DNA from 3 places in the Saccharothrix sp. CB00851 genome. Region 3 is predicted to be linked to each of the others. Evidence: riboswitches for the same ligand, from Rfam matches in the RefSeq annotation. Region 3 holds a riboswitch; each other region holds the start of a gene.
The links. Region 3 has a riboswitch for S-adenosylmethionine ahead of thrC (threonine synthase). Riboswitches for the same ligand answer to the same signal wherever they lie in the genome.

Region 1: linked by a shared signal. The riboswitch ahead of A6A25_RS29310 (methionine ABC transporter ATP-binding protein) and the one ahead of thrC (threonine synthase) in region 3 are both predicted to bind S-adenosylmethionine.
Region 2: linked by a shared signal. The riboswitch ahead of A6A25_RS40475 (aminotransferase class V-fold PLP-dependent enzyme) and the one ahead of thrC (threonine synthase) in region 3 are both predicted to bind S-adenosylmethionine.

Annotation. Positions count from the first base shown of each region.
Region 1 is NZ_LWLC01000034.1:108,249-118,442, reverse strand. It holds gene A6A25_RS29325 (4-(cytidine 5'-diphospho)-2-C-methyl-D-erythritol kinase) at 1-68, opposite strand, end outside; gene A6A25_RS29320 (MetQ/NlpA family ABC transporter substrate-binding protein) at 200-1,006, opposite strand; gene A6A25_RS29315 (methionine ABC transporter permease) at 1,035-1,718, opposite strand; gene A6A25_RS29310 (methionine ABC transporter ATP-binding protein) at 1,715-2,725, opposite strand; SAM riboswitch class I at 2,929-3,021, opposite strand; gene rsmA (16S rRNA (adenine(1518)-N(6)/adenine(1519)-N(6))-dimethyltransferase RsmA) at 3,108-3,986, opposite strand; gene A6A25_RS29300 (resuscitation-promoting factor) at 4,154-5,584, opposite strand; gene A6A25_RS29295 (TatD family hydrolase) at 5,865-6,701, opposite strand; gene metG (methionine--tRNA ligase) at 6,706-8,496, opposite strand; gene rsmI (16S rRNA (cytidine(1402)-2'-O)-methyltransferase) at 8,584-9,429, opposite strand; gene A6A25_RS29280 (dolichyl-phosphate-mannose--protein mannosyltransferase) at 9,454-10,194, shown strand, end outside.
Region 2 is NZ_LWLC01000065.1:151,262-161,455, reverse strand. It holds gene A6A25_RS40485 (RluA family pseudouridine synthase) at 1-871, opposite strand, end outside; gene lspA (signal peptidase II) at 868-1,455, opposite strand; gene A6A25_RS40475 (aminotransferase class V-fold PLP-dependent enzyme) at 1,479-2,798, opposite strand; SAM riboswitch class IV at 2,834-2,947, opposite strand; gene A6A25_RS40470 (potassium/proton antiporter) at 3,012-4,484, opposite strand; gene A6A25_RS40465 (DUF167 domain-containing protein) at 4,663-4,944, opposite strand; gene A6A25_RS40460 (TetR/AcrR family transcriptional regulator) at 4,937-5,485, opposite strand; gene A6A25_RS40455 (RNA polymerase sigma factor) at 5,586-6,146, shown strand; gene A6A25_RS40450 (RNA polymerase sigma factor) at 6,245-6,811, shown strand; gene ileS (isoleucine--tRNA ligase) at 6,892-9,999, opposite strand.
Region 3 is NZ_LWLC01000012.1:404,033-414,226, reverse strand. It holds gene A6A25_RS14595 (MscL family protein) at 1-189, opposite strand, end outside; gene A6A25_RS14590 (VOC family protein) at 284-1,063, shown strand; gene A6A25_RS14585 (TSUP family transporter) at 1,032-1,835, opposite strand; gene A6A25_RS14580 (glycoside hydrolase family 3 N-terminal domain-containing protein) at 1,980-4,259, shown strand; gene rpsT (30S ribosomal protein S20) at 4,388-4,648, shown strand; gene holA (DNA polymerase III subunit delta) at 5,028-6,011, opposite strand; SAM riboswitch class I at 6,108-6,223, shown strand; gene thrC (threonine synthase) at 6,235-7,497, shown strand; partial or broken gene A6A25_RS14555 (DNA internalization-related competence protein ComEC/Rec2) at 8,172-10,194, opposite strand, start outside.

The sequences.
Region 1 (10,194 bases), on a different contig from region 3:
ACGGCCAGGTGCAGGTTGACCTTGGCCGGGACGCGGACGGTGACCGGGGGTGGGACGACAGCGAGCACGCCATGAAGCGTACGGGCGTTTCCGGGTAGCTCGCTGCCACTGACCGCTGACCTGCGGTGAAACGCACGTCAGGTGCCTCCGTTCGCGTCCCGGGACCGGCTACCGCGAGTCACGGGTCGGTGGACAGGGGTCAGACGGAGAGGACGGAGCCGGCGAAGGTTTCCTTGATGTAGTCCTTGACCTGCTGGGACTGCAGGAGGGCGAGCAGGTCCTTGACGCGCTGGTCGTCCTTCAGCTCGACCCTGGTGACCAGGCCGTTCGCGTTGGGGTTGCCCTCGGTCTTCTCCAGGACCAGTGCGTCAGTCGACGGCTTCAGGCCCGCGTCGATGGCGTAGTTGCCGTTCACGACGGACGCGTCGGTGTCGTCCAGCGAGCGCGGCAGCTGGGCGGCCTCCAGCTCGACGAACTCCAGGTTGCGGGGGTTCTCCGCGATGTCACGGATGGTCGCCGTCTTCTCCTTGCCCGGGATCACCTTGATCAGCCCGTTGGCCTGGAGCAGCTGCAGGCCCCGGGCTTCGTTCGTGGCGTCGTTGGCCACGGCCACCCGGCCGCCGGACGGCAGGTCGGCCAGCGACTTGTGCTTCTTCGAGTACACGCCGAGCGGTTCGAGGTGGACCGGGCCGATCCACTCCAGCGGCGCGCCGCTCTCCGCCTTGAACGTGTCCAGGTAGGGCACGGTCTGGAAGTAGTTCGCGTCCAGCGACCCGTCGACCAGCGCGACGTTCGGCTGCACGTAGTCGGTGAACTCCACGACCTCGATCTTCAGGCCCTTCGACGCGGCCAGGTTGTCCGCGACGTAGCGCAGCACCTGGGCGTGCGGGACGGGGCTCACGCCGACCTTAAGGGGTGCGTTCGGGTCGGACGCGGCCCCGGTGTCGCCACTACCGCAGCCCACTGCGGTCAGCAGCACGGCGAGCAGGGCAGCACGAATACGCATTTCGTTCCTTAGGTGAGGAGAAAGACGATCAGACGGACGCGGTGCGGCGGCGGTCGACGCCGCGGGCCACGCGGTTGGTGGTGAACTGGATCAGGGTGGCGATGACGGCCAGCACGACGACCGTGCTCCACAGGTAGCGGTCGTTGAAGCGCTGGTAGCCCATGCGCACGGCGAGGTCGCCGAGGCCGCCGCCGCCGACCACGCCGGCCATCGCCGAGTAGCCCAGCAGGGCGATCGCGGTGACGCCGACGGCGTTGACCAGCGCGGGCAACGACTCGCGGAGCAGCACGCTGCGCACGATCCGCAGCGTGGACGACCCGGTGGTGACGGCGGCCTCGACCACCGACACGTGCACCTCGGCCAGCACGTTCTGGACCAGCCTGCCGACGAACGGGATCGCGCCGACGGCCAGCGGCACGATGGCCGCCGTGGGTCCGATGGTGCTGCCGAGCAGCAACCTGGTCAGCGAGGTGAGCACCACCAGCAGGACCAGGAACGGCATGGAGCGGCCCAGGTCCACGACGAACCCGAGGACCTTGTGCAGCACCGGCCGGGGCTTCAGCCCACCGGGCGCGGTGAGCTGGAGCCAGATGCCGACGGGTGCGCCGAGCAGAACAGCGATCAGGGTGGAGACGACCACCATGTACAACGTCTCGCCGGTGGCTACCAGCACGTCGTCGAACACGATGGACCAGGGTGTTGCAGACCTCACGCAGCTACTCCCTGCGGACCCGACAGGGTCCGTCGCACCGAGCCGCCCGCTTCCGAGATCCACTCCAGCGCCGAGTCCGCGCGCTCACCCTTGAGGCCGACGCGGAACCGCGCCACCGGGGTCTCGCCGAGCCGGGTCAGGCCGCCGCCGAGCAGGTTCAGCTCGACACCGAACCGGCTGGTCGCCTCGGGCAGCAGCGCGCCGACGGCGGCGAAGCCGATCAGCACGACGTCCGCGACCCGGTCGAACGAGCCTTCCAGCGCCGGGTTCTGGTCCACGGCGGGCAGCAGGGACGAGGCCGTGCGGCTGGTGGCGTCGGACACCAGGTCCAGCACCTTGCCGTGCTCGACCACGCGGCCGTCCTCCAGCACCGCGACGTCGTCGCAGATCCTGCGGACCACGCCCATGTCGTGCGTGACGACGAGGACGGTGACGCCCAGTTCGGCGCGGGCCCGGTCCAGCACGGTGAGCACCGAGCCGGTGGTGTCGGGGTCGAGCGCGGACGTCGGCTCGTCGGCCAGCAGCACGGACGGCGACGCGGCCAGGGCGCGGGCGACCGCGATCCGCTGGCGCTGGCCGCCGGAGAGCTGGTCGGGGTAGGAGCCGGCCTTGTCGGTCAGGCCGACCAGGTCGAGGAGTTCGGCGACGCGGGTGCGGCGCTGCGGCCCGGCCACGCCCGCGGCCTCCAGCGGCAGCGCGACGTTGCCCGCGGCGGTGCGCTGGCGCAGCAGTGAGTCGCCCTGCGGCACGACGCCGATCTGCCGGCGGGCGGCACGCAGGGCGGTGCCGTCGAGGGAGACGAGGTCGGTGCCGTCGACGCGGATCGCACCGCTGTCGGGGCGCTCCAGGAGCGCGACGCACCGGGCCAGGGTGGACTTGCCCGCCCCGCTGGGGCCGACGACGCCGAGCACGGTGCCCGCGGCGACGTCCAGGTTCACGCCGTCCAGCGCGCGAACCTGCCCGGTACTCCCGGGGAAGGTCTTGGTGAGGTTCTCGACAGTGATCACGTTTCGCTCCACGACAGCATGCGGCGCGCACGCTGGTGGCGTGCGTGACCGACGGCTCAGCTCAGAAAGGTGTCCTGAATGAAGGACGCGAGGATTCGAAGGCGCCCAGGGCTGCTAGCGGCAGCTGCGACAGGCTGACGACGTGCGGCGGCCGTGGTCGACGACCCGCCGGCGGGTGAGCATTCGCATCCTGGGCACGTGATCCTCCATCGATCCTGGCTGAAGCACCTGCCCCCATGGAGGGGTGGTTGCTGCGGCGTCGTAGAGCCAGGTCTCTCGGCCGCTCGGGATGGCACCACGAGTAGACCTGACCGAGCCTCGCTGACGCAAGCCTGAAACCGGATCGTCCGGCAAATCACACTTTCGGCCGAAAGATCATCGACTACCGAGGGGACGCGGCCTCGGCTATCCGGATGAAGTCACTGACGGCCAGTTGTTCGCCGCGCACCGCCGGGTCCACGCCCGCGGCGACGAGCAGCCGCTGGGCCTCGGCGGCCGAACCCGCCCAGCCGGACAGCGCGCCGCGCAGCATCTTGCGCCGCTGCGCGAAAGCGGCGTCCACCAACGAGAACAGCCGTTTCGGGTCCACAGTGGACAGCGGTGGGTGGCGCTCGAACGCGACCAGCGCGGAGTCCACGTTCGGCACGGGCCAGAACACCGAGCGCGGCACCGGGCCGGCCCGGCGGGCGTCGGCGTACCAGGCGAGCTTCACGCTGGGCACGCCGTAGACCTTGCTGCCGGGACCGGCGGCCATCCGGTCGGCGACTTCGGACTGCACCATCACCAGGCCGGTGCGCAACGACGGCAGCACGGCCAGCAGGTGCAGCACGACGGGCACGGCCACGTTGTAAGGCAGGTTCGCGACCAGGGCGGTCGGGGCGGTCGGGAGCTGGTCGGGTGTGACGCGCATCGCGTCCTCGTGCACGACGGTCAGCCGGTCGGCGAGGTCGGGCGCGCGCTCGGCCACCGTGACGGGGAGGCGGTCGGCGAGCACCCCGTCGATCTCCACGGCCACCAGCGCGCGGCAGGAAGGCAGCAACGCCAACGTCAGCGAACCCAGGCCGGGGCCCACTTCGAGGACCACGTCGTCCGGGCGCAGGTCGGCGGCCGACACGATGCGCCGCACCGTGTTGGGGTCGTGCACGAAGTTCTGCCCCAGCTTCTTGGTGGGGCGGATGTCCAGCTCGGCGGCCAGCCGACGCACGTCGGCCGGCCCGAGGAGGTGGCTCCCCGAACCGGCCGACGTCGAATCCTCAGTCACCCGTGCATTCTCCACCACGTCACGCACGCCCCTGGACCACCACGCGAGGTCGCGTCGATCGTTCGCGACTCATTTTCCGGCGATCACGCTTTTCGATCGTCGGAAAATCAGGCGCGAACGATCGACTTCCAGGCGACCGAGCCCGCCGTCTGCGGAGCAGCGGCAATCTAGGGGAGGCCCAGCTTCTGCTGGCAGTGGGGCCAGGCCGAGTAGCCGCCGCGCGCGTCGCGCAGCTTCGTCGCCACCGCGATCTGCTGCTCGCGGGTCGCCTGGTGCGGGTACGCGGCGTACTGGCCACCGCCGTAGGCGTCCCACGTGCCCTTGTTGAACTGCAGGCCGCCGTAGTAGCCGTTGCCGGTGTTGATGGCCCAGTTGCCGGTCGCCTCGCAGTAGGCCAGCCGGTCCCAGATCTCGCCGTCCGGCGGGAGCTTGGTGCCGACCTTGACCTTCTTGGGCTTCGGCTCCTTGGTGACCTTCGCGCCCAGCTTCTCGCGGCCGACCTCGGCGCCGTTCTTCACGGTGACGCGGTAGGTGACGATCTGCTCGCCGGCCTCGCCCGGGTCCAGGACCTCTTTCTGGCCCTTCATCATCGTGTCGTCCTTGACCTCCTCGACGGGCGGCTGGATGGCCTCCGTCGCGTTGATCACCGACACGCCGGTGCGCGTGATGTGGACCTCGGCGCCGTTGGTGACGCGCAGGTCCATCGCCGTTTCGAGCTTGTCGTCCGGGCCGAGCGTGAGGTTCTCGTTCTTCAGCAGCTCCTCGACGGTCACGGCCGTGGTCTGCAGCTGCCGGGGCGCGTTGCCGCCGTCGTAGAGCGTGATGGTCTTGAGGCTCTTGACCTCGAGCGAGAGGCCGCTGAGGGGCACGTCCATGCCGCGGTCGTGCGAGAGCCACGCGCCCTCGTCGTTGACCTGCATCTGGTCCAGCGCCTCGTCCACGGTGACCGAGCGGACCCAGCCCTCGCGCTGCTCGCCGTCGACCGTCATCTTCACCAGCCGGCCGCGGTCCAGCGAGATCTTCCCGCCGTCGCCGACCTTCGCCTGGGGTGACGGGCTGAGCGCGTCGTGCTCGCCGATCGTGATGCCCTCGTCGGCGAGGATCTCGCCGACCGTGGACTCGTAGGTGCGGACGGTCTTGGCTTCACCGTCGACGTCGACCGTGACGGACTTGTCCATCGCGATCGCGGTGGCACCGCCACCGGAGATGGTCACCAGCACGGTGGCGACCGCGGCCTTGAGGAAACGCCGCTTCCACTTCCCCGCGGCTTCGACCAGGGCGGCCGGCGGGGCGTCGGGCCGCTCGGCGGCCAGTGCGCCCGCGACCCGGTCCTGGGAGACCTCGTCGGGGATGATGATCGGGGGTAGGAGCGTGGTCTCGGCGTTGATCAGCCGGATCAGCTCGTCGACGTCGACGTTCGCGCTCTCCAGCAGCGCGTCGGCGTCAGGTCCCAGTACTTCCAGGACGTCGTCCGGGGTGATGGTGAACACCGCGGTGTCCCATTCGGACGGCGGCCCGGGTCTGTCCAGGACGTCGACACCGGTGATCGGTGCCTGCACGGGCGTAAACCAGTCGGTGTCCTCGTTGAACGAGTTCACGGGGTGCCATACCTCCTGAAGGCGCGAAGTCCGGCGACGCGCACGTTCGATGTCGGTGGTCAGCTGGTGATCTCCGGCAACTCCTGTGCGTGTTCGGCTTCGTCGCTTCTGGTGTCAACGTGACCCGCCCCGACTGCGGGTGCGCCCCGAACTGCTACTCGGGGCACGGTCACGGGACCGTAACGGGTCCCGGGCGGTTGTGCCAACACCCCCGCAATCCTTGTGAGTTCAGTCACTCCGTTAGGGGAGCAAGTCTGTCCGCCATTCGTTGTAAGGAGGATTACGACTCCGCCGCGTCACGAAGACCGAAGACCCGTTCGGCGTTTCGGGTGATCTTCGTGGCCAGCTCGGCCAGATCGGTCTCACGCAGAGTCGCTAGGTCACGGACCGTGTAGTTGACGCAATAAGGCTCGTTCGGGCGACCTCGGTACGGGTGGGGCGTGAGGAACGGCGCGTCGGTCTCGACGAGCAGGTGGTCCTCCGGCACCCACAGTGCGGCTTCCCGCAGGGCGTGGGCGTTGCGGAACGTCGTGGTGCCCGCGAAGGACAGCACGAACCCGCGTTCCACGCACGCGCGCGCGAAGGAGAGGTCACCGGAGAAGCAGTGGAAGACCACTGTGGACGGCGCACCCTCGGCGTCGAGCACCTTCAGGATGTCGTCGTGCGCGTCCCGGTCGTGGATCATCAGCGGCTTGTCGACCTTCTTGGCCAGGTCGATGTGCCAGCGGAACGCCTCGTGCTGGGCGCTTTTCGGCGCGTAGTCCCAGTAGTAGTCCAGGCCCGTCTCGCCGATCGCGACGACCCGGGGCTGCTCGGCGAGCCTGCTCAACTCCGCCTGCTCGACCTCGCCGAACGTCGACGTGCGGGTCGGGTGCAGGGCGACGGCGGCGAACACCCGCTCGTCCCACGTCGCGGCTTCGGCGGCCCAGCGGGCGGCGTCGAGGTCGTCGGCCACGGTGATCACGCGGTCCACGCCCGCCCCGACGGCCCGGTCGACCACCTCGCGGACCTGGTCGGGTGTCGTCGCGCCGCACGCGTCCAGGTGGGTGTGGGCGTCGACCACCGGCGCCGGAAGGGGTTCCGGGACCGGTGGCCGTTCGCCGCGGCGTTTCGTCACTTCGTCACTTGACGATCGGGGCCCACTCGGGGCCGGTCTCACCCAGTTCGGGGTCCAGCTTCGCGAACAGCGGCGCCGGCTTGGCCAGCGGCCTGCCCACCTCGATCGGCGTGGACGCCCAGGTCGCCTGCTCGGCCGCGTAGTCGCCGGTCAGCACCGGGTACTCGCGGTCGGGCACGTCGAGGTCGGCCACGTCGGTCAGCTGCGGCTGCGCGGCCCACACGCCCGTGCCGCCCAGCGCCTCGTGCACCTTCTGCGCCGAGTGCGGCAGGAACGGCGTCAGCAGGGCGTTGGCGTCCTGCACGACCTGCAACGCGGTGTGCAGCACGGTGTCGCGGCGCTCGGGGTCGTCCTTGAGCTTCCACGGCTCCTGGTCGGACAGGTAGCGGTTGGCCGCGCCGACCACCTTCATCGCCTCGCTGGAGGCCTGCTTGAACCGGGAGCGGCGCAGGTTCGCGCCCACCACGTCGAACGCCTTGCGGGACAGCTCCAGCAGCTCGTGGTCGGCCTGGGTGGGGCTGGTCGGCTTCGGCACGGCGCCCACGTTCTTGTGCGCCATCGAGATCGACCGGTTGACCAGGTTGCCCCACTCGTTGGCCAGCTCGAAGTTCGTCCGGCGGACGAACTCCTCCCAGGTGAAGTCGGTGTCCTGGTTCTCCGGACCGGCCACCGAGATGAAGTAGCGCAGGGCGTCGGGCCCGAACTGCTCCAGGAAGTCCGTGACGTAGATCACGGTACCGCGCGAGGTGGAGAACTTCGAGCCGCTCATGGTCAGGAACTCGGAGCTGACCACCTCGGTGGGCAGGTTCAGCGTGCCGAACGCGCCCGGCTCGCCGCCCTTCGCGCCCTGGCCGTTCTGACCGAGCAGGAGGGACGGCCAGATCAGCGAGTGGAAGACGATGTTGTCCTTGCCCATGAAGTAGTAGCCCTGGGCGTCACCGGTCCAGAACTCCTTCCAGGCGTCGTCGTCCCCGCTGCGGCGGGCCCACTCGACGGACGCGCTGAGGTAGCCGATCACCGCGTCGAACCACACGTAGAAGCGCTTCATCGGCTGCTCGCGCCAGCCGTCGAGCGGGATCGGGATGCCCCAGTCCAGGTCGCGGGTGATGGCGCGCGGGCGCAGGTCGTCGATGAGGTTCTGGCTGAACTTGAGCACGTTCGGGCGCCACTCGGTGCGCGTCTGCAGCCAGCCGCCGAGCGCGTCGATGAACTGCGGCAGGTCCAGGAACAGGTGCTCGGTCTCGACGAACTTCGGCACCTCGCCGTTGATGCGGGAGCGCGGGTTCTTCAGGTCGACGGGGTCGAGCTGGTTGCCGCAGTTGTCGCACTGGTCGCCGCGGGCGCCGTCGTAGCCGCAGATCGGGCAGGTGCCCTCGATGTAGCGGTCGGGCAGCGTGCGGCCGGTGGAGGGGCTGATCGCGCCCATCTCGGTCTTGGGGATGACGTAGCCGTTGCGCCAGAGGGCGAGGAAGAGCTCCTGCACCACCTTGTAGTGGTTGCCGGTGGTGGTGCGGGTGAACAGGTCGTAGGACAGGCCCAGGCCGTGCAGGTCGTTCGCGATGACGCGGTGGTACTTGTCCACCAGTTCGCGGGTGGACATGCCCTCCTTCTCGGCCTGCACCGAGATGGGCGTGCCGTGCTCGTCCGAGCCGGAGACCATCAGCACCCGGTTGCCCGACATGCGCATGTAGCGGGAGAACACGTCGGAGGGGACACCGAAACCGGAGACGTGACCGATGTGGCGGGGGCCGTTGGCGTAGGGCCACGCCACCGCGGTCAGCACGGAGGCACTCATGGGCCAAGCCTACGGAGGCCCTTCCAGCACTTTTCCGCGGGTTGGGCAGTCCGCGAAGGGCCGTGCGCGGCAGGCCGTCCGCCCGTCTCAGCTCTTGCTGATCGCGGCGTCGTAGAGGGCCTTCTTGCTCACCCCCGCCGCCTCGGCGACCTCCGCCGCCGCCGTCTTCATCCGCTCGCCGGCGGCCACGCGTTGCTTCACCTCGGCGACCAGCGCCTCCATCGGCGGGGCCTCGCGGGCCTCGGCGGGTGCCAGGACGACGGTGATCTCGCCCCGCACGCCGTCCGCCGCCCACTCGGCCAACTCGCCGAGACCACCCCGCTTGACCTCCTCATACGTCTTCGTCAGCTCACGGCACACCGCCGCACGACGGTCCGCGCCCAGGACGTGCACGGCGTCGGCGAGGGTGTCCGCCAGCCGATGGGGTGATTCGAAGAAGACGCACGTCCGGGGCTCGGCCAGCAGCGCGGCGAACCACCGCCGGCGTTCACCCTGCTTGCGCGGCGGGAAGCCGTCGAAGCAGAACCGGTCCGACGGCAGGCCCGACACGGCCAACGCGGTCGTCACCGCCGACGGGCCGGGCAGGCACGTGACCCGGATGTCCTCCGCCACGCACGCGTCCACGAGGCGGTAGCCGGGATCGGACACGCTCGGCATGCCGGCGTCGGTCACCAGCAGCACCGTCTGCCCGTCCCGCAGCGCCTCCAGCAGGCCGGGCAGCCGGGCCGTCTCGACCTGGTCGTAGAAGCTGACCACCCGCCCCGAAGGGGTGACATCGAGGGCCGAAGCGAGCGAGCGGAGCCGTCTGGTGTCCTCGGCCGCGATCACCTCGGCCGTGCCCAGCGCCTCGACCAGGCGCGGTGAAGCGTCCCGGACGTCGCCGAGCGGAGTAGCCGCCAGCACCAAACGGCCTGATCCAGATACAGGTCTCACGCCTCTCACCCTACGATCGGGCGCGTGAGCCTGATCGCACCGCAGTCCGCAGACGATGTGGTCGACGCCGGCGAGGTACCGCCGACGAGCCCGCCACCGGGCAACGACCGCGAACAGCGGGCCCGCCTGCTCGAACCCGGCCCGATGAGCGACGCCCTGAAGGGCTGGCTCGTCACGTTGGCCGTGGCGTTGATCGGCGGTGTGGTGCGGTTCTGGAACCTCGGGTTCCCGACCGACAAGGGCACCCCGATCTTCGACGAGAAGCACTACGTGCCGCAGGGCGCGCAGGTGCTGCGCAACGGCGGGTACGAGGACAACCCCGGCTACGAGCTGATCGTCCACCCGCCGCTGGGCAAGCAGCTCATCGCGATCGGCGAGTGGCTGTTCGGCTACGACGGCGTGGGCTGGCGGTTCGCGTCGGCGGCCGTGGGCACGTTGACGATCCTGCTGGTGGTGCGGATCGCGCGGCGGATGACGCGGTCGGACCTGATCGGCGCGATCGCGGGCGTGCTGCTGATCGCCGACGGCCTGAGCCACGTGCAGTCGCGGATGGGGATGCTGGACGCGTTCCTGACGTTCTTCGTGGTGGTGGCGTTCGCGTGCCTGGTGGTGGACCGGGACCAGGTTCGCAAGCGGTTGGCGGAAGCCACGCGCGAGGGCTGGGTGACGACCTCGCCGTACGGGCCGTGGCTGGGTTTCCGCTGGTGGCGGTTCGCGGCCGGGATCGCGCTGGGGCTCGCGTGCGGCGTGAAGTGGTCCGGCGTG
Region 2 (10,194 bases), on a different contig from region 3:
ACGACACCCACTGGCCGTCGGCCGGGTGGTGGAAGCCGAGCGTGCGCGCGTGCAGCCACTGCCGCGTCACGCCGAGTCGCTTGGCCAGCACCGGGTCGGCGCCGTAGGTCAGGTCGCCGACGCACGGGTGCCGCAGCGCGGAGAAGTGCACCCGGATCTGGTGCGTGCGGCCGGTTTCCAGGTGCACGTCGAGCAGCGACGCGGCGCGGAACGCCTCCACCACCTCGTAGTGCGTGATGCTCGGCTTGCCGTTGGCCATCACGGCGAACTTGTAGTCGTGCTTGGGGTGCCGGTCGATCGGCGCGTCGATGGTGCCCTTGATCGGGTCCGGGTGGCCCTGCACGAGCGCGTGGTAGAGCTTGTCGACCGTGCGCTCCTTGAACGCGTGCTTCAACGCCGAGTAGGCGCTCTCGCTCTTGGCCACCACCATGACGCCGGTCGTGCCGACGTCCAGCCGGTGCACGACGCCCTGCCGCTCGGCGGCACCCGAGGTGGCGATCCGGATGCCGGCCGCGGCCAGGCCGCCCACCACGGTCGGACCGGTCCAGCCGGGGCTGGGGTGCACGGCCACGCCGACGGGCTTGTCGACCACGATCACGTCGTCGTCCTCGTGCAGGATGTCCAAGCCCTCCACGGGCACGGCCTGCACCTGCACCGGGCGTTCCGGCTCGGGCAGGGTGACCTCCAGCACGGAGCCGGCGACCAGGCGGTCCGACTTGCCGGCGGGCTGCCCGTCGAGCACGACGTCACCCGACTCGGTCAACGCCGCGACCACCGTGCGGGACAGGCCGAGGAGCTTGGCCAGCCCGGCGTCGACCCTCATCCCGTCCAGGCCATCGGGCACGGGAAGGGTCCGGTAGTCGCCACTCATGCGTTCTTCTCCGACTTCGAGCTGGGCTTCTTCTCGACGCGCGTGCCGTCGTAGTCGCGTTGGAGCAGAGCCATCAGCACGATCACGCCGCCACCCACGCAGATGGCGGAGTCGGCCAGGTTGAACACGGGGAAGAAGTTGCCCCACGGGTCGAGGACGGAGATGAAGTCGACCACGCCGCCGCGCAGCGGGCCGGGACCGCGGAAGATCCGGTCGACCAGGTTGCCCGTCGCGCCGCCCAGCACCAGGCCGAGGCCGATGGCCCAGCCGACCGACCGCAGCCGGCGCGCGATCCACAGGATGAACACGACCACGCCGGACGCGATCAGGGCGAGGATCACCGTCCAGCCCTCGGCCAGGCCGAACGCGGCGCCGGTGTTGCGGATCAGCGGCAGGTAGAGCAGGCCGCCGAACAGCTCGACCGGCTCGCGCCCCTCCAGCTCCTCGACCGCGATGATCTTGGTGATCAGGTCGAGCGCCAGCACCACCGGGGCGATCACGGCCAGCAAGAGGACCCGTCGCTTGGGCAGCGGTGCGTCCGGCTGGTCCGGCGTGTCCGGCTCGGTGTTGGGATCGGTGCTCACCGGGCCATTGTCCAGTATCGGAGTCAGCGCAGGAACGGCGGGAGCGCGCGCCGGTCGTCCAGAGGGGCCCAACGGCCGTCGCGGAGCTCGTACTCCCACCGCGAACCCTCCACCACGAGCGTGCGCAACGCGGCCACGAACCGGTCCACGTGCTCCTCGGTGGTACCCAGCCCGAGGGACGCCCGCAGCGCCCGGTCACCGTGCGTGAGGCGGTGCACGGCGACGTGGGCGCAGAACGCCCCATCACGCACGCCGATGCCGTGCTCGGCGGACAGCGCGGCGGCCAGGTAGCCGGCGTCCTGACCACCGACGGTGAAGCTCACCACACCCACCCGGTCGTGGTCCGACCCGAACAGCGCCAGTTCGTGCACACCCGGCACGATCTTCAGGCCCGCGCGCAGCCGCTCCAGCAGGACGCGCTCGTGCTCGGTGGTCTGCTCCCAGTGCCTGCTCAGCACGTCGCACGCCACGGCCAGGGCGTGCACGCCCACCACGTTCGGCGTACCCGCCTCGTGCCGCTCGGGCACCGCCGACCAGGCCACGCCCAGCCGGTCGCCGTGGTCGGTGACGCGGGCCGTCGCGCCGCCGCCCACCAGGTACGGCTCGGCGGCCTGCAGCCAGTCGGACCGGCCGACCAGCACCCCGGCGCCGAACGGCGCGTAGACCTTGTGCCCCGACAGCACGGTGTAGTCGACGTCCAGCGCGCGCACGTCCACCGGCCGGTGCGGCGCGAGCTGGGCGGCGTCCAGGGCGATCCGGGCGCCGTGCCGGCGGGCCACCCGCGACAGCTCGGCCACCGGCCAGACCTCACCGGTCACGTTGGACGCGCCGGTCACCACGACCAGCCGCGGGCCGACCGGTGCCGCGCGCAGCGCCCGGTCCAGCTCCAGCACCGCCTGGGCGGGTGAGTCGGGGGTGCGCAGGTGACGCACGTTCGGGCCGCGCCAAGGCAGCAGCGCGGCGTGGTGCTCGGTGTCGAAGAGAATCACGGCGGTGTGCCTGGGCACGCTCCTGGCCAGCAGGTTCAGCGCGTCGGTGGTGTTGCGGGTGAACACGACGGCGTCGCTGTCCCGGGCACCGAGGAACCGGCGCACCGACGCACGTGCCTGCTCGTAGACCTTGGTGCTGACCTGCGAGGCGTAACCCGCGCCCCGGTGCACGCTGGCGTACCAGGGCAGCAGCTCGTCCACCGCGTCACGCACCTGCTCCAGGCACGGCGCGCTGGCCGCGTGGTCGAGGTTGGCGTACTCGACGCGCTCGCCGGTCACCAGCGGCACGCGCAGCGACGAGACGACGACGCGGGGCAAAGCGGCGACTGCGGTGCGGGGAACTGCGACGGTCATGACGCCCTCCGGGGGTCCGGGACCCCACCCGTGGAGGCCCGCGCTTGCCGGACGCCCTGCGCGCCGGCCAGGTCCTCACCAGGGGCACCCCACCGCGGTAGGAGGGTTGCCGGCCAGCAAGCCTGGGCTTAGCGCTGGCACTCATGACCTTCGGCACCGAAGTTAACCCAGGCCGCCGCGCGCCGTCGAGGGGCGTTCACATCCTGGGAGCCGTCACGGCAGGCCGACGTCGCCCTTCCAGCGGGCGAACCGGCCCGCCCGGTCGACGGCCCGGATGCGCTGCTCGGTCGCCGTGCGCATGGCCTCCGTGCACACCACGAGCAGCTGGTCGTGCTCCTGCAGCCGGGTCGTCGGCTGCGGGGTGAAGCCGTTGTCGTCGCGCACGACGAGGCTGACCGAGGAGCCCGGCGGCAGCCGCAGCTCCGACAGGTACACGCCGTGCAGCTTGGAGCCCGGCTGGATGCGGACCTGGAGCAGCTCCGCGCCCAGCTGGTCCAGCGCCGACGAGTCGACCTGCACCTCGTGCGCCTCGCCGGACTTGACCAGCCGGAGCCACTTGGCCAGCCACGGCAGGGTCGTGCCCTGCACCACGGTCAGCACCACCACCAGCACGAACACCGCGTCCACCAGCTGTTGCGCGCCGGCCACGCCCTGGATCAGCGGCAGCAGGGCGAACACGATCGGCACCGCGCCGCGCAGCCCCGACCAGGAGATGAACACCTGTTCACGCCACGGCACGCGGAACGGCAGCGCGGCGCACAGCACCGACAGCGGCCGGGCCAGCAGCACCAGCACCGCGCCCGCGACCAGGGCCGGTACCAGCGCGTCGAGCAGCCGGTCGGGCGAGGCGTACAGGCCGAGCAGCACGAACAGCCCGATCTGCGCGATCCAGCCCAGACCCTCGGCGAACGACAGGGTGTCCGCGCGGTGCGGCAGGCGGGCGTTGCCGAGCACGAGGGCGGCGATGTAGACGGCCAGGAAGCCGGACGCGTGCGCGAGGTCGCCGACGGTGTAGGCGAGCAGGCACACGGCGACCGTGGCCAGCGGGTACAGGCCGGTGGCGGGCAGGGCGGCCCGGCGCAGCGCGACACCGCCGACCCAGCCGAGCACGATCCCGATCACACCGCCCGCGATCAGCTCGTAGAGCATGAGCAGCGGCGCCGTCCAGGTGATGGGATCGGGCGACGCGAGCAGCACGACGGCGATGTAGACCGGCGCGTCGTTGATGCCGGACTCCAGCTCCAACGCGCCGATGAGCCGCTTGCCCACGCCCACCCCGCGCAGCACGCTGAACACGGCCGCGGCGTCGGTGGACGACAGCACCGCCCCCCACAGCAGCGCCGTGCGCCAGTCCATGTCCAGCAGGAAGTGCAGCGCGAACCCGGTGACCGCGATGCTCACGCCGACGGCCACCGTGGACAGGGTGATGCCCAGCCCCAGCGCCGGTTTCACCGCGCTCCACCGCGTGGTCAGCCCGCCCTCGGTGAGGATCAGCACGAGCGCGACCGTGCCCAGCGAACGGGTCAGGTCGGCGTCCTCGAACTGGATGCCCACCACGGCCTCGCCGAGCAGCACCCCGATGCCGAGGTAGAGCAGGAGGGACGGCAGACCGAGCCGGATCGACACCCTGACCGCGATGACCGAAAGCAGGAGAACCGCGGCGGCGATGCCGAGGAAGTCCGTCACACCGCCCACTCGACCTCCAGGCCGTCGTCACCGCGACATCACTCGACGGGGTCATTCTCCCTGGTGACACCGAAATGGACGAATCCGGCACGCCACACGGCACCACGCGGCACCACGCACCGTCACCAGCCGGAAGTTCTCCGGCCCCGCACCGTCCACAGCGGACGTTTGTGCGCGCTCAGCTGTCGAGCAGCCGCGCCAGCACCTCGGCGGCGTCGGCCGGGGCGGGGTCGACCCGCACGACCTTGTCCCGGCCGCGCTCGCCCGCGACCACCTCGACGTCCTGCCTGCGCACGCCGAACGCCTTGGCCAGCGCCTTGCGCACGGCCTCGTTCGCCTTGCCCTCCACGGCGGGCGCGGCGACCGCGACGACCAGCGCGCCGTCACCCCACCGACCGCCGACGGCCTCTCGCTTCGCGCCCGGCTTCACCCGAATTCCGAACCGGAACGCCTCAGGCACGGCACATCACGATGGTCAGCGTCTCCTCCAGCAGCGTGCGCCTCCCCTTGACCACGTGCGGGGTGGACGACATCAGCTGGGCCTGTCCCAGGTAGACCGAGTACGCGAGCACGGCCCGCTGGTGCGCCACGTCGGCGTCGAACCCGAGTTGGCCGAACAGGTCCTCCATGTAGGCGATGCGGCGCTCGGTGACGCGACCCAGCACCGGCGCGACCGCCGGGTCGTCCTTGGCGGCGAGCATGGCCAGTTCCACCGCGCTGTCCTCGACGCTCTCCAGCACGGTGCCGAACAGCAGCCGCAGCTTCTCCAGCGGTTCCACCGCCGACTCGACCAGCTCGATCACGGACTCGGTGTGCTCGCGCTCCCAGCGTTCGAGGGTGGCCTTGAGCAGGGCTTCCCGGTTGGGGAAGTGCCAGTAGGCGCTGCCCTTGGTGGCGCCGATGCGCGCCGCGAGCGGTTCCACCGCGACCGCGGCCACCCCGCCTTCCGCCAGCGCTTGCAGGGCCACCCCGGTCCAGTCGTCGCGCGTTCGCCGTGCCACAGCTCCATACGCTACCGTACGGTAACGACGGCGCGGATTTCCTCCACAACCCCCGGTCTCGTCCGTCTACCGGTTACCGGGACCAGAGGGGGGAGGGTTCGTGACGCCGGAGGATCCCGACGACCACGCGGCCACCTTCAGCGACTTCTACCACCGCGAGCGCACCAGGCTGTTCCGCTTCGCGGCGGTGATGTCGCCGCACCTGGACCACGAGTCCGCGGTGCAGGAGGCGTTCGTCGGCGCGTGGCGGCACTGGCCGGTGATCGCTCCCGGGTCCAGGCGTGCTTGGCTGGTGAAGACGATCCGCAACCTGCTGGTGGACCAGGCCCGTCGGCGGGAGCGGCCGGGCGACCTGACCGACGAGGTGGTCGCCCGGCAGCGCGGCACGTACCGGATCCTGGTGCCCAAGCAGCGGGACGCCGAGACGTGGCACGAGCTGGTCAGCACGCTGGCGGCGGTGGCGAACCTGCCGGACCACCTGCGCACCGCGCTGGTGCTGCGGTTCTGTGACTTCGCCGACGACGAGATCGCCGACGTGCTGGGGTGCAGGCGGGCGTCCGTGCGGCGGTACGTGTCGCAGGCGCGGGCGCTGGTCAGCGAGCAGGTCGGCAACGAGGAGCGACGGGTGCGCGGCTCCCAGCGCGGGAAGGAGACGTCATGACCGACGAGTTGGACCCCCGGCTGGACCACCTGCGCGCCGAACTGGCCGAAGCCATCCCGGAGGACCCCGGCACGGACGACCTCGGCGTAGCCGCGATCATGGCCCAGGCGTCGAGGTACGAGCGGCAGGCGGCGCTGGTCGTGGCCGCACGGTCCGGTTCACGGGAGGCGCTGGACTCCCTGGTGGCCGAGCTGACCCCGTTGGTGTGGCACGTGGCCAGGGGCAACGGACTGGACCAGGCCACCGCCGAGGACGTCGTGCAGACGGTGTGGCTGAGCCTGCTGCGCCACCTGGACCGCCTGGCCGAGCCCAGGGCCGTGGCCGGCTGGCTGATCGTCGCCACCCGCCGCGAGGCCCAACGCGCCTGGCGCGACCTCAACGGCCGCCCGGCTTTGTCCACCGACTCCGCCATGGACCTCCCCGACGACCGCTGGCTACCGGAACCGGAAGCCCTGCGCGACGACCGCGACCGCCGCCTCTGGCACGCGTTCAACTCCATGCCACGCCGTTGCCAGGAACTGCTCCGCCTGACCGTCCTGGCAGGCCGCGCCGAGTACCGCGCCGTCGCCGAGGCCCTCGCCATGCCCCGCGGCTCGATCGGCCCGACCAGGGGCCGCTGCCTGAACCAGCTGAAAGCCCGGTTGGAACAGGACGACCTGCGATAGCCGTCCGGCGAGGACGTGCTCCCGCTCTTCTGAGCTTTCAGCACATCCTCGCCGGCTACCGGGCTACCGGGTCAGGCCGATCAGACCCGGGTGACCGAGACCCGGACCTTCTGGCCGTCACCGACGACACCGTCCGAGCCCTCGGCCACCTCGCCGTAGGAGACCGACTCGGCCAACGTCTCCTCCTTGATGAACGCCTCGAACCGGCGCACCGCGTCCTCCACCGCCGCCGGCAACTGCAGCGTCAACGCGATCCGGTCCGACACGTCCAGGCCGGCGTCCTTGCGCGCCTGCTGCACCACGCGCACCAGATCACGCGCGACGCCCTCGGCCGCCAGCTCCTCCGTGACCACGGTGTCCAGCACGACCAACCCGCCGCTGTTCGGCAACGCCGCCGTCGCACCCTGGTCGGTGGCGACCAGCCGCTGCTCGTACTCCTCCGGGAACAGCTCGATCCCGGCGGCCACGACGCGACCGTCCACCTCCTGCCAGTCACCGGCCTTCACGGCCTTGATGACCTTCTGCACGTCCGGCCCCAACCGCGGCCCGGCGGCGCGCGCGTTGACCGCCAGCTGGAAGTGGCCGTGCGCGTCCACGTCCGTGGTCAGCTCGACCTCCTTGACGTTGACCTCGTCCCGCAGCACCTCGGTGAACGCCTCCAGCTGCGCCACGTCCGCCGACGCGATCACCAGCTTCGCCAACGGCAACCGCACCCGCAGCTTGTTCGACTTCCGCAGCGACAACGCCGTGGACGCCACCTGCCGCACCTGGTCCATCGCGGCCACCAGCGCGTCGTCCGCGGGCAGGTCGGACGCCACCGGGTAGTCGGCCAGGTGCACCGAACGGCCACCGGTCAACCCACGCCACACCGACTCGGTGGTCAGCGGCAGCAGCGGCGCGGCCACCCGGCACACGACCTCCAGCACGGTGTGCAGCGTGTCGATCGCGTCCCGGTCGCCGGACCAGAACCGGTCGCGCGAACGACGCACGTACCAGTTGGTCAGCACCTCCAGGAACTCCCGGATCGACGCGCACGCGCCCGAGATGTCGTACTCGTCCAGCTGCCCGGTCACCCCGGCCACCAGGTCGTGCGTCTTCGCCAGCACGTACCGGTCAAGCACGTGCTCCGACGACGTCCGCCACGTCCCCTCGACCCCGTCCGCGTTGGCGTACAGGGCCAGGAAGTACCAGGAGTTCCACAGCGGCAGCACGGCCTGCCGCACCGCGTCACGGATGCCGCGCTCGGTCACCACCAGGTCACCGCCGCGCAGGATCGGCGACGCCATGAGGAACCACCGCATGGCGTCGGACCCGTCGCGGTCGAACACCTCGTTGACGTCCGGGTAGTTCTTGCGCGACTTGGACATCTTCTGCCCGTCGTCGCCCAGCACGATCCCGTGCGCCACGCAGTTGCGGAACGCGGGCCGGTCGAACAGCGCCGTGGCCAGCACGTGCATGGTGTAGAACCAGCCGCGCGTCTGGCCGTTGTACTCGACGATGAAGTCACCCGGGTAGTGGTCCTCGAACCACTCGCGGTTCTCGAACGGGTAGTGCACCTGGGCGAACGACATGGAGCCGGACTCGAACCAGCAGTCCAGCACCTCGGGCACCCGCCGCATCACCGACCGACCGGTCGGGTCGTCCGGGTTCGGCCTGGTCAGCTCGTCGATGACCGGCCGGTGCAGGTCCGTCGGGCGCACGCCGAAGTCGCGCTCCAGCTCGTCCAGCGAGCCGTAGACGTCCACCCGCGGGTACGCCGGGTCGTCCGACACCCACACCGGGATCGGCGAACCCCAGAACCGGTTGCGGGAGATGTTCCAGTCGCGGGCGTTCTCCAGCCACTTGCCGAACTGGCCGTCCTTGATGTGCTCGGGCACCCAGTTGATCTGCTGGTTCAGCTCGACCATGCGGTCCTTGAACTTCGACACCGCGACGAACCACGACGACACCGCGCGCTGGATCAGCGCGTTGTCGCACCGCCAGCAGTGCGGGTACGGGTGGTCGTAGGTCTCGTGGCGCAGCAGCAGGCCCGCTTCCTTCAGGTCGCGGATGATCGCCTTGTTCGCCTCGAAGACCTGCTGACCCTCGTACGGCGGCACCTCGGCGGTGAACCGGCCGTGCGCGTCCACCGGCACGACGACCTCGATGCCCGCCGCGTCGGTGACGACCTTGTCCTCCTCACCGAACGCGGGCGCGATGTGCACCATGCCCGTGCCGTCCTCGGTGGTGACGTAGTCGGCGGCCAGCACCTGGTGGGCGTTCTCCCGGCCGACGAAGAAGTCGAACGGCGGCGCGTACTTGCGCCCGACCAGGTCGGCGCCCTTGCAGCGGGCCACCACCGGCGGCTCCTCGCCCAGCTCACGGGCGTACGCGGCGACGCGTGCCTCGGCGAGCAGGTAGCGCTCGCCGTTGGCCTCGACCGTCACGTAGTCCACGTCCGGGTGCACGGCCGCGGCCAGGTTGGACGGCAGCGTCCACGGCGTCGTCGTCCAGACCAGGGCCAGCTCGCCGGTCTCCAGCCGCAGCCCGACGGTCACCGCCGGGTCCTGCCGGTCCCGGTAGGTGTCGTCCATCTTGGTCTCGGTGTTGGACAGCGGCGTCTCGCAGCGCCAGCAGTACCAGAGCACCCGGAAGCCCTCGTAGACCAGGCCCTTGTCCCACAGGGTCTTGAAGGCCCACATGACGCTTTCCATGTAGTCCAGGTCGAGGGTCTTGTAGTCGTTGTCGAAGTCCACCCAGCGGGCCTGCCGGGTCACGTAGTCGCGCCACTGGTCGGTGTACTGCAGCACCGACGCGCGGCAGGCCTCGTTGAACTTCTCGATGCCGAACGCCTCGATCTCGCTCTTGGACGAGAACCCGAGCTGCTTCTCGGCCTCGACCTCGGCGGGCAGGCCGTGCGTGTCCCAGCCGAAGCGGCGCTCGACGTGCTTGCCGCGCATGGTCTGGTAGCGCGGGACGACGTCCTTGACGTAGCCGGTCAGCAGGTGGCCGTAGTGCGGCAGGCCGTTGGCGAACGGCGGGCCGTCGTAGAAGACGAACTCGTTGGCCCCGTTGTCCCCCGCGGGCCGTGCGTCGATCGACGCCTGGAACGTCCGGTCGGACTTCCAGAAGTCCAGCACACCCTCTTCGAGGGCGGGGAAGGACGGCTGGGAGGGAACGGAACCCTCGCCTGCCTTCGGGTAGGCCATCGTGCTGCTCCTCGCGTGCGTCCAACCGGCTCACGGGGACGACACGCCGGTCACGGCGCACCGCGGTACCACCCCGCTTGCCAGGGCGCGAAGGCACTGGCCTCTCTTCGACGGCTGTGACGGGCCGCTCCCGTCCGGTTCTACTGAGGCTCGCGCCCGTTCTTCCGGAGGCTCCCCGGTGATGGCCGGATCAAC
Region 3 (10,194 bases):
GTTGACCGTGAACACGAACCCGCCGAAGTCGGGCTGGCCGAAGATCGCCGCGACGAGCTGCATGAGCACGTTGCCCGCCAGGCTCTCGACCAGTGCGGCGAACGCGGTGCCGATGATGAAGCCCAGCGCCAGGTCGAACATGTTGCCGCCCAAGGCGAAGCCCTTGAACTCCAGCCACAGATTCTTCACCCTCGGTAGATCGGCCGTCGGGCCCACCTGCCTTGAGGCACACGTTCGGGTGATCGACTCGCGGAGTGACGTGACCGGTGCGACCGTTGGCGAGGTGAGCGAGCTGAACTCCCCGTACCCGCCGGGTACGCCCGCGTGGGTGGACATGATGACCACCGACCGCCGGGCCACCATGGAGTTCTACGGCGGCCTGTTCGGCTGGGACTTCGAGATCGGCGGCCCGGAGACCGGGCACTACACGATGGCGCTGGTGCGCGGGCTGCCCGTGGCGGGGTTCGGCGAGATGCCGTCGGACGTGATGTTCCCCGTGGTGTGGACGACCTACCTGGCCACCGACGACCTGGACGAGTCGGTGGACAAGCTCAACGCCAACGGCGGCAAGGTGCTCGTACCGGAGTTCGACACCGGCGGTCCGGGCCGCGGCGCGATCGCGGTGGACCCGTACGGCGCGGCGTTCGGGCTGTGGGAGGCGGGCACGCACATCGGCGCGTACGTGGTCAACGAGCCCGGTTCGGTGGTGTGGAACGAGCTGGCCACGCGTGACCCGTTCGGCGCGGCGGAGTTCTACCAGCAGGTGTTCGGCGTCGGGCTGGACCCGCTGCCGGACTTCCCGTACACGCAGCTGCGGGTCGAGGGCCGTGCGGTGGCGGGCGTGTTCGGGATGGCGAACGAGATCCCCGCCGAGATCCCGCCGCACTGGATGACCTACTTCGCAGTCGCCGACGCCGACGCGGCGGCGAGGCGGGTGGCCGAGCTGGGCGGCGTCACGGTCGGCGACGTGGTCGAGTCGCGGTTCGGCCGGTTCACCACCGTCGGCGACCCGATGGGCGCGACGTTCCGGGTCATCCAGTCGCCGCCTTCCACCCCAGACTGACCACGAGCGCCACCACGACGGTCAGGAACACCCGGCGCACGAACGCCGATCCGCGCCGCACCGCCAGCCGCGCACCGAACACCGCGCCGGTCACGTTGCACAGCGCGAGCACCAATCCCAAGCCCCACAGCACCTTCCCCGCCGGGATGAAGTACAGAAGCGCACCCAGATTCGTGGCGACGTTCACAACCTTTGCCGTGGCCGAGGCGCGCAGGAACGCGAACCCCACCAGGCCCACGAGCAGGAACACCAGGAACGCGCCCGTGCCCGGCCCCGCCAGACCGTCGTAGAAGCCGATCACCGCGCCGCCCAGCGCCATCACGGCGATCTGGGCGAACCGCGTGAACCTCGGCGCCTCCGCCACGCCCAGCTCCGGCTTGCGCCACGTGTAGAGGCCGACGCCGACCAGCGCGACGAGCACCACACCGTTGAGCACACCGGGCGCCAACGCCCCCGCGAACGCCGCACCGCCCACCGCGCCCGCGAACGCGGCCGCCGCCATCGGCAGCGCCGACGACCAGTCGATCGCCGCCTGCCGCGAGTAGGTGCGCACCGCTGCCGCCGTGCCGACCACGGAGGCGACCTTGTTCGTGGCCAGCGCGTACAGCGGCTGGCCGCCGGGTGCGATCAGCAGCAGCGCGGGCAGTTGGACCAGCCCACCGCCGCCCACCACCGCGTCGACCGCGCCCGCGAGGACGGCGGCCAGGCAGAGGAACAGCAGGGCGGCGAGCGAGATCTGCCCGAAGCCGGGCCAGTCGAGTGCGGTGGTCACCCGCACATGAAACAAGACGGGCGTACTGCATTTCACCCCTTACCACGGTGGGAGCGCTCCCAGAATGCGCCGTTCGGCCCTGTTGTGGGCCGATTCACACGGGGAGGGTGATCCGGTGTTCTCCGATCCACCTGGAGGTCCTCGGTGTTGAGATCCCGCAAGCGGACCGCGGTCGCCGCGCTGGTCTCGCTGGCCCTGTTGGTCACCGGCGCGCAAGCCAGCGGCGTGATGGAGCCGACCGGACAGGACTACCTGGACGCGCGGGCCCCGGTCGACCGACGCGTCGAGAGCCTCCTCAAGCGCATGACGCTGGAGGAGAAGGTCGGCCAGATGACCCAGATCCGGCTGGGCAAGCTGCGGGGCAACTGCGAGTGGAACCCCGGTCCGCTGCGCGAGGACTGCATGAAGGCGGTTTTGGAGGACGCCAAGGTCGGCTCCATCCTGTCCGGCGGCGGTGACGCGCCGAACCCGAACACGCCCCGCGCGTGGGCGGAGATGACCAACGAGATCCAGAAGTACGCGCTGGACCACAGCAGGCTGCGGATCCCGCTGATCTACGGCGCGGACGGCGTGCACGGCCACTCGAACGTGCTCAGCGCCACCATGTTCCCGCACCAGATCGGCCTGGGCGCGACGTGGAACCCGGAGCTGCAGGAGCAGCTGGGCGTGTCCACCGGCCGGGCCATGCGCGCCACCGGCGTGTTCTGGAACTTCGCGCCCGTGTCCGACATCGCCCGCGACACCCGCTGGGGCCGGTACTACGAGACCTACAGCGAGGACCCGGTGCTGGCCGGCGCGCTGGCGGCGGCGAACGTGCGCGGGCAGCAGGCCGAGCCGACCGACGGCACCGCGAAGCTCACCGCGACGGCCAAGCACTTCGCGGGCTACTCCGAACCGTTCAACGGGCACGACCGGGCGCCCGCCCAGCTGCCGATCCGGTACCTGCAGGACACCGTGCTGCCCGCGTTCCAGCCGCAGTTCGACGCGGGCGTCGGCACCGTGATGATCAACTCCGGTGCGGTGAACGGCGTGCCCGCGCACGCGTCGAAGTACCTGCTGACCACGCAGTTGCGCGACCGGATGGGCTTCCGGGGCGTGGCGATCACCGACTGGGAGGACATCCGGTTCCTGGTGGACCGCTACCACGTGGCGGCGGACTACGAGGAGGCCATCGCGATGGCCGTCAACGCGGGCGTGGACATGGCGATGGAGCCGTCGGACGCGGCGGGCTTCACCTCCGGCCTGTTGGCGGGCGTGCGCAGCGGCGCGATCCCCGGCAAGCGGATCGACCAGGCCGTGCGGCGGATCCTGAAGCTCAAGTTCGAGCTGGGGCTGTTCGAGAAGCCGTTCGTGGACGTGGAGAAGGCCGACGCGATCGTCAACGGCGCGGACCGGGCGCTGGCCCGCCAGGCGGCGGCGGAGAGCACCGTGCTGCTGCGCAACGACGGCGTGCTGCCCCTGTCGACCGGCGCGGGCAAGCTCGTGGTGACCGGTGACGCGGCCGACTCCGTGCCCCGCCAACTCGGTGGCTGGTCGGTCGGCTGGCAGGGCGTGCCGAACTGGTCGCCGATGCCGGACGCGGTGACGGTGCTGGAGGGCATCCGGGCCGCCGCGCCGTCGGCGAACGTGGTCAGCGCGCCCGCGCAGGCCGACGCGGTGGCGCAGGCCGGTGACGCCGACGCGGTGGTCGTGGTGCTCGGTGAGGACCCGGGCGCCGAGGGCGAGTCGGACACCGAGGAGCCCGCGCTGACCGCCGAGCAGCAGGGCCTGGTGAACGCGGTGCGTGCGACGGGCAAGCCGGTCGTGGTGGTGCTGCTCACCGGTCGGCCGCAGGTGCTCGGCACGGTGGCGGACGCCCCGGCGCTGGTCGCGGGCTGGCTGCCGGGCTCGGAGGGCGGCAGCGCGATCGCCGACGTGCTGTTCGGCGCGGTTAACCCGAGCGGCAAGCTGCCGGTGTCGTGGCCGAAGACGGTCGGTGACCAGCCGTTCTCCTACGACCAGCCGCGTGGCGCGAACACCGTGGCCAGCTCGGGGTACGACCCGGCGTTCGCGTTCGGGCACGGCTTGTCGTACACGACCTTCACCACGTCCGCGCCGACCCTGAAGTCGGCGGAGGTGCGGCGGGACGAGCAGGTGAAGGTGTCGGTGACCGTGGCCAACACCGGGGCGCGTGACGGCACCCTCATCGTGCCGGTGTACGTGCACCAGCCGGTGAGCAAGGTGCTCACGCCGGAGCGGCGCCTGGTCGGCTTCACGCGCGTGGCGTTGAAGGCGGGCGAGGAGCGGGCGGTCGAGGTGACGTTCGACGTGCGGCGGCTGGCGGTGACGTCCGGCGACATGGACGGCGCGGGCAAGCCGGAGGTGGCCAAGGGCGACTACGAGGTCGTGGTCGGCGAGGAGAGGACTCGATTCACGGTGCGGTGAGCTGCCCTGATATCCTTCTCTGCCGTACCGCGCGGCATTCCGCTGTGGAGGAAAACCGCCCCTTCGTGGGGCGGAGCCGGTGACAAGCGCGGTGCGACTCTCCAGACCGAGGAAAAGGTGGCTTTCGCGTGGCGAACATCAAGTCCCAGATGAAGCGGATCAAGACGAACGAGAAGGCGCGCCTGCGCAACAAGGCCGTCAAGTCGTCCCTCAAGACCGCCATCCGCAAGTTCCGTGAGGCCGCCGAGGCCGGTGACAAGGAGAAGGCCACCGTCCTGGCGCGGGAGGCTTCCCGCAAGCTGGACAAGGCCGTCACCAAGGGCGTGATCCACGCCAACCAGGCCGCCAACAAGAAGTCGGCGCTGGCGCGGCGCGCCAACCAGATCTGATCTGGTCCTCACGCCACTGGTTCTTGCCGAAAGGGCCGCCCACCCCGCGCGGGGTGGGCGGCCCTTTCTGTCGTCCCGATCAGCCCGCGCCCCGGCCGCCCCGCACCCCGGTCAACCCGCATCTCTGTCGGCCCGCGTTCGGGTTTGGCCCCATCCGCGCGGCCCGCGCCCCGGCCAGGTCCCGTCCAGCCCTGCCCGCGCCCCAGCCCAGCCCGCGCCCTCACCAGGCGCCATCCAGCGCCCAGCCTGACCCGCGCCCTCACCAGGCGCCATCCAGCGCCCAGCCTGGCCCGAGCCCCCGCCAGACCCCATCCAGCCCGGCCCGAGCCCCGCCCACCCCGAGCCCCATCAGGCCCGTCCAGCGCGACCCGCGTCCCGGTCAGCGGCGGCCGTGCGCCGCGACGATCTTCAGCACTGCGCGTTCCAGGGCGTAGCCCGAGTCGGCGGCGACGCCCTTGACGTCGGCGTTCAGGTCGGCGACCACCGTCATCGCCGCCGCGAGCCCCCGGTCCTCCCAGCCGCGCGACTGCCCCTGGGCCTTCTTCACCTTCCACGGCGGCATGCCGAGCTCCCCCGCCAGCTTGAACGGGTCGCCCCGCCCCACCGCCGACACCCGCGCGATCGTGCGCACCGCGTCGGCCAGCGCGTCGGCGACCAGCACGTGCGGCACGCCGAGCTGGATCGCCCACCGCAACGCCTCCAGCGCACCGGCCCGGTCGCCCATCACGGCCTTCTCCGCCACCGCGAACCCGGTCACCTCGGCCCTGCCCCGGTGGTAGCGGCGGACCGCCTCGGCGTCGACCTTGCCCCCCGTGTCCGCGACGAGCTGCGAGGCCGCCGCCGCCAACTCGCGCAGGTCCGATCCGATCGCCTCGATCAGCGCGGCCACGGCCTCCGGATCGGCCTTGCCACCACCCGCCGCCCGGATCTCGTTGCGCACGAACGCTTCCCGGTCCGCCGCCTTGGTGATCTTGGGGCACTCGGTGACCCGGGCACCGGCCTTGCGCAGCGCCGCGGGCAGGTCCTTGGCCACCTTGCTGCGCCCGCCACCGGTGTGGACGACCACCAGCGTCACCCCGTCCGCCGGGGCCTTGGCGTAGCCGATGATCGCGTCGGCGATCTCCTTGCCGCACTCCTGCGCGGCCTCCAGCGCGACCACCCGGCCCTCGGCGAACAGCGACGGGCTCACCAGTTCAGCCAGCTCAGGCGGGGTGAGATCGGTCACGCGCACGCGGGTCAGGTCGGCCTGCGGATCGGCTTTCCGCGCCGCCGCCAACGCACCGCGCACCGCGCGCTCGACCAGCAACTCCTCCTCGCCGACGATCAGGTGCACGGCGTCGGGCGTGTCAGCGGGCGCACTCACGGACGCGATCCTCCCACGCGCGTCCGGCGTCCGGATGGTGGACGTCTCTGGCTGAAGGTCGGGATGGTGACGTAAGTTGAGGCCACAACTGAATACCGCTCATCCAGAGGGGCAGAGGGATCGGCCCGAAGAAGCCCCGGCAACCCGTCGCACAGCGTCCGCTGGCGACCACGGTGCCAATTCCGACCCGCGACGCGCGGGAAAGATGAGGAGATACCTCGCGATGACTGCTGTCAGTGTGCCCTCGGCCACCACCTCCTTCGACCTCGGTCCCGCCCGCGCACTGTCGTGTCGCGAGTGCGGCCACGAGACGCCGCTCGCCGCCGAATACGCCTGTCTCGAGTGTTTCGGGCCGCTGGAAGTGGCCTACGACTTCGGCCGGGTCCGCCGCGAGGACATCGAGGCGGGCCCCCGGTCGATCTGGCGCTACCGCGGCCTGCTCCCCGTGCCGACCACCGTCGAGTCGCACCCCAACACCAACCCCGGCGGCACCCGCCTGGTCGAGGCCGACCGCCTCGCCAAGGCCTTGGGCGTGCGCAAGGTGTGGGTGAAGGACGACACCGGCAACCCCACCCACTCGTTCAAGGACCGCGTGGTCGGCGTCGCCCTCGCCGCCGCCCGCGAGCTGGGCTTCAAGGTCCTGGCCTGCCCCTCCACCGGCAACCTGGCCAACGCCGTCGCCGCCGCCGCGGCCCGTGCGGGCTGGCAGTCGGTGGTGCTCGTGCCGTCCACCCTGGAGCAGGCGAAGATCCTCATGACCGCCGTCTACGGCGGCAACCTGATCACCGTCGACGGCAACTACGACGACGTGAACCGGCTGGCGCAGGAACTGGCCGCCGAGCACGAGGACTGGGCGTTCGTCAACGTCAACGTCCGCCCCTACTACGCCGAGGGCTCCAAGACGCTCGGGTACGAGGTCGCCGAACAGCTCGGCTGGCGGCTGCCCGACCAGATCGTGGTGCCCATCGCCTCCGGCTCCCAGTTGACCAAGGTCGACAAGGCGTTCCGCGAGCTGGGCGAACTGGACCTGGTCGAGCAGACCCCCTACCGCGTGTTCGGCGCGCAGGCCACCGGCTGCTCCCCCGTCGCGGCCGCCTTCAAGGCCGGCCACGACGTGGTCACCCCGGTCCGCCCGGACACCATCGCCCGGTCGCTGGCGATCGGCGCCCCCGCCGACGGCCCCTACGTGCTGGACGCCGTCCGCCGCACCAACGGCGCGATCGAGGACGTCACCGACGAAGAGGTCGTCGAGGGCATCCGCCTGCTGGCCCGGACCGAGGGCATCTTCGCCGAGACGGCCGGCGGCGTCACCGTCGCCACCGCGAAGAAGCTCATCGAGACCGGCCGGCTGGACCCGGACGGCGAGACGGTGCTCCTGATCACCGGTGACGGCCTCAAGACCCTCGACGCCCTGGGCGACCGCGTCGGCCCCCGCGCCAACGTCCCGCCGTCGGCCGAGGCCGTCCTGAAGGCCCTCCAGGACTGATCCCGGCGATGTCCGGGCGGCCGACCGCGATGCCGGCCGCCCGGACGTCACGGTCCGGGTCAGCCCGGCGGTGGGATGCCCGTCGACGGGTTCGGCGATCTGTCCGGCGCTGGTCGGCTTGATCGCGGTACCGCGGTCGGCCTGGGCACTGCCACGACCGTCTCCGTCCTCCTGGTTCTCATAGCGAGATCCGGGACGAACGCAGCCAGCCGGTTCGGGGGAACGCGGACAGCTCCGGCAGGACGTGCGGCCCGACCGGTTCGGTGACCACGCGCCAGGCGGTGAGCATCTGAGGCCAGGGACGTGTCGCCTTCTCCTGGTTGTAGCGCTCGGCGTGCCACTCCTCCGGCTGCATGATGAGGTCGGCGTCGAACAGGGCGTCGGCGACCAGGCGGTAGGCGGTGTCCGCCGAGGGCACCTGTGCCAGTCGGATCACGCCGACGGCCGTCGCCCTGGCGACGATGCCGCGTTCGCCGCCGGGCAGGTCCTCGCAGACGTAATAGGTGAAGGCGGGCCGCAGTTCGTCCCGCGGCCACGGTTCGGCGGTGTAGCCCGGCTGCCACAGCGCCCACGCCACGGCCCGGTTGCCGCCTCGCGGCGACCAGCCGGAGTGCAATCGGATCCAGACGTCGTTCCTCATCGTTCTCCCCTTGTCCGTTGTGGGAATGGCTGCCGCCCCGGCGGGCGACCCGCGGCCCGTCCGGGCCTGCCAGGACGGCGGTGTCGCCGTCCCGGTCCGTGCGCAGCACCAGCGCGCCTCGGCTCGTCAACGCGTCGACCAGCACCCCGCTGGGGTGGCCGTAGCGGTTGCCCGCGCCGACGCTCACCAGCGCGATCCGCGGCCGGACGGCCGCGAGGAACGCCGGTGACGAGTACCGCGACCCGTGGTGCGGCACCTTGAGCACGTCGGCCCGCAGGTCCACGTGCCCGCCGAGCAGGTCCGCCTGCCCGGCCAGCTCGATGTCGCCGGTCAACAGCACCCGCCCGGCCGCGGTGGTGGCCCGCAGCACCAGCGACGCGTCGTTGACCGCCGTGTTCGTCTCACCCACCGGGTCCGCACGCGGGCCCAGCACGTCGAGGTCCAATCCCGGCCAGCTCAGCCGCTGCCCGGCGCCCAGCTCGACCACGCGGACCCCGGCCTCCCGCGCTCGTTCCACCACCTCCTCCCACGCCCACTCCGGCTGCCGCGACGGCCCCACCGCCACCGCGCCGACACCCCGCTCGGCCATCACCGCGGCCAACCCGCCGACGTGGTCGGCGTGCAGGTGGCTGAGCACCACCAGCGGGATCCGCCGCACGCCCAGCCGGCGCAGGCACGACAGCACCGGCACCGGGTCCGGCCCCGTGTCGACCAGCACCGCCCGGTCGCGCTCGGCGGTGGCCAGGACGACGGCGTCGCCTTGCCCGACGTCACAGGCCACGACCGACCAGCCGGGCACCGGCCAGCCCGGCGAGACGACGTTCAGCGGCACGATCACCACCACCGCGCCGACCACAGCCGCCACGGCCAGCGTCCGCACCCGGCGCAGCCTGGTGATCGCGTAGCCGAGCACCAGCACCCCGGCCAGCAACACCCCGCCGACCCAGCCGCCGGGCCACGCGACCGCCGCTCCCGGCACGGCCGCCGCGTGCCTGCCGACGGTGATCAGCCAGCTCGCCGCCGGACCGGCCACCTCGACGACCAGCCGGGCCGTCGGCTCGTGCGCCGGTGCCAGCAGGGTGGCCAGCACCCCGAGCACCGTCGCCGGGGCGACGACCGGGGCGACCAGCAGGTTCGCCAGCACCGCGACCAGGCTGACCTGGCCGGAGAGCCCGGCGACCAGCGGCGCGGTCGCCAGGTTCGCGGCCACCGGCACCGCCAGCGCCTCGGCGAAGCCCACCGGGACACCCCGGTCCTTCATGGCGGCGGCCCACCTCGGCGCGAGCAGCACCAGCGCCGCCGTCGCCACGACCGACAGCCCGAACCCCGGATCGGTGGCGAGTTCCGGGTCGTAGAGCACCAGGACCACCACCGCCGCGGCGAGCGCCGGCAACGCCGACCGCTCCCGACCCAGCACCAACGCGAGCAACGCCACCGCACCCATCACCGCGGCCCGCAACACGCTCGGCTCCGGCCCGGCCAGCACCACGAACCCGACCAGCGCCACCATCGCCCCCGCCGCGCACCCGCGCGGACCGATCCTCAGCAGCCTCAGCAGCAACAGGACCGCGCCGCAGAGGATCGCCAGGTTCGCCCCGCTGACGGCGAGGACGTGCGCGAGACCCGCCGTGCGGAACTCCTCCACCACCCTGGGCGGGAGGGCGGAGGTGTCGCCCACGACGAGCGCGGGCAGCAGCCCGGCCGGTTCGGGGTCGAGCGCGGTGCTCGCTCTTCGCAGTCCAGCCCGCAGGTCTTCGGCGACCCGCTGCCACACCGGTGCTTCCGTCACGTCCTGCGGAGGCCCACGAACCCGCAGCACCGCGACCGTCAGCTCGCCACCCCGGGGAAGGGCCAGGGTGCCGCGTGCGGTGGCCCGTTGGCCGGGCAGGAGATCCCGCCACCGGGCCGCCGACGCCAACACGACGATCCGACCACCGTCCTCGAGCGTCCCCCGGACCAGCACCAGGTCGACCCCGCCTGCCCGCGAACCGAAGCCGCTGGTGCGCAGCCCGTGCGGCCGGTTGTCGAGTTCGAAGTGGACCGTGACCGACGCCCCG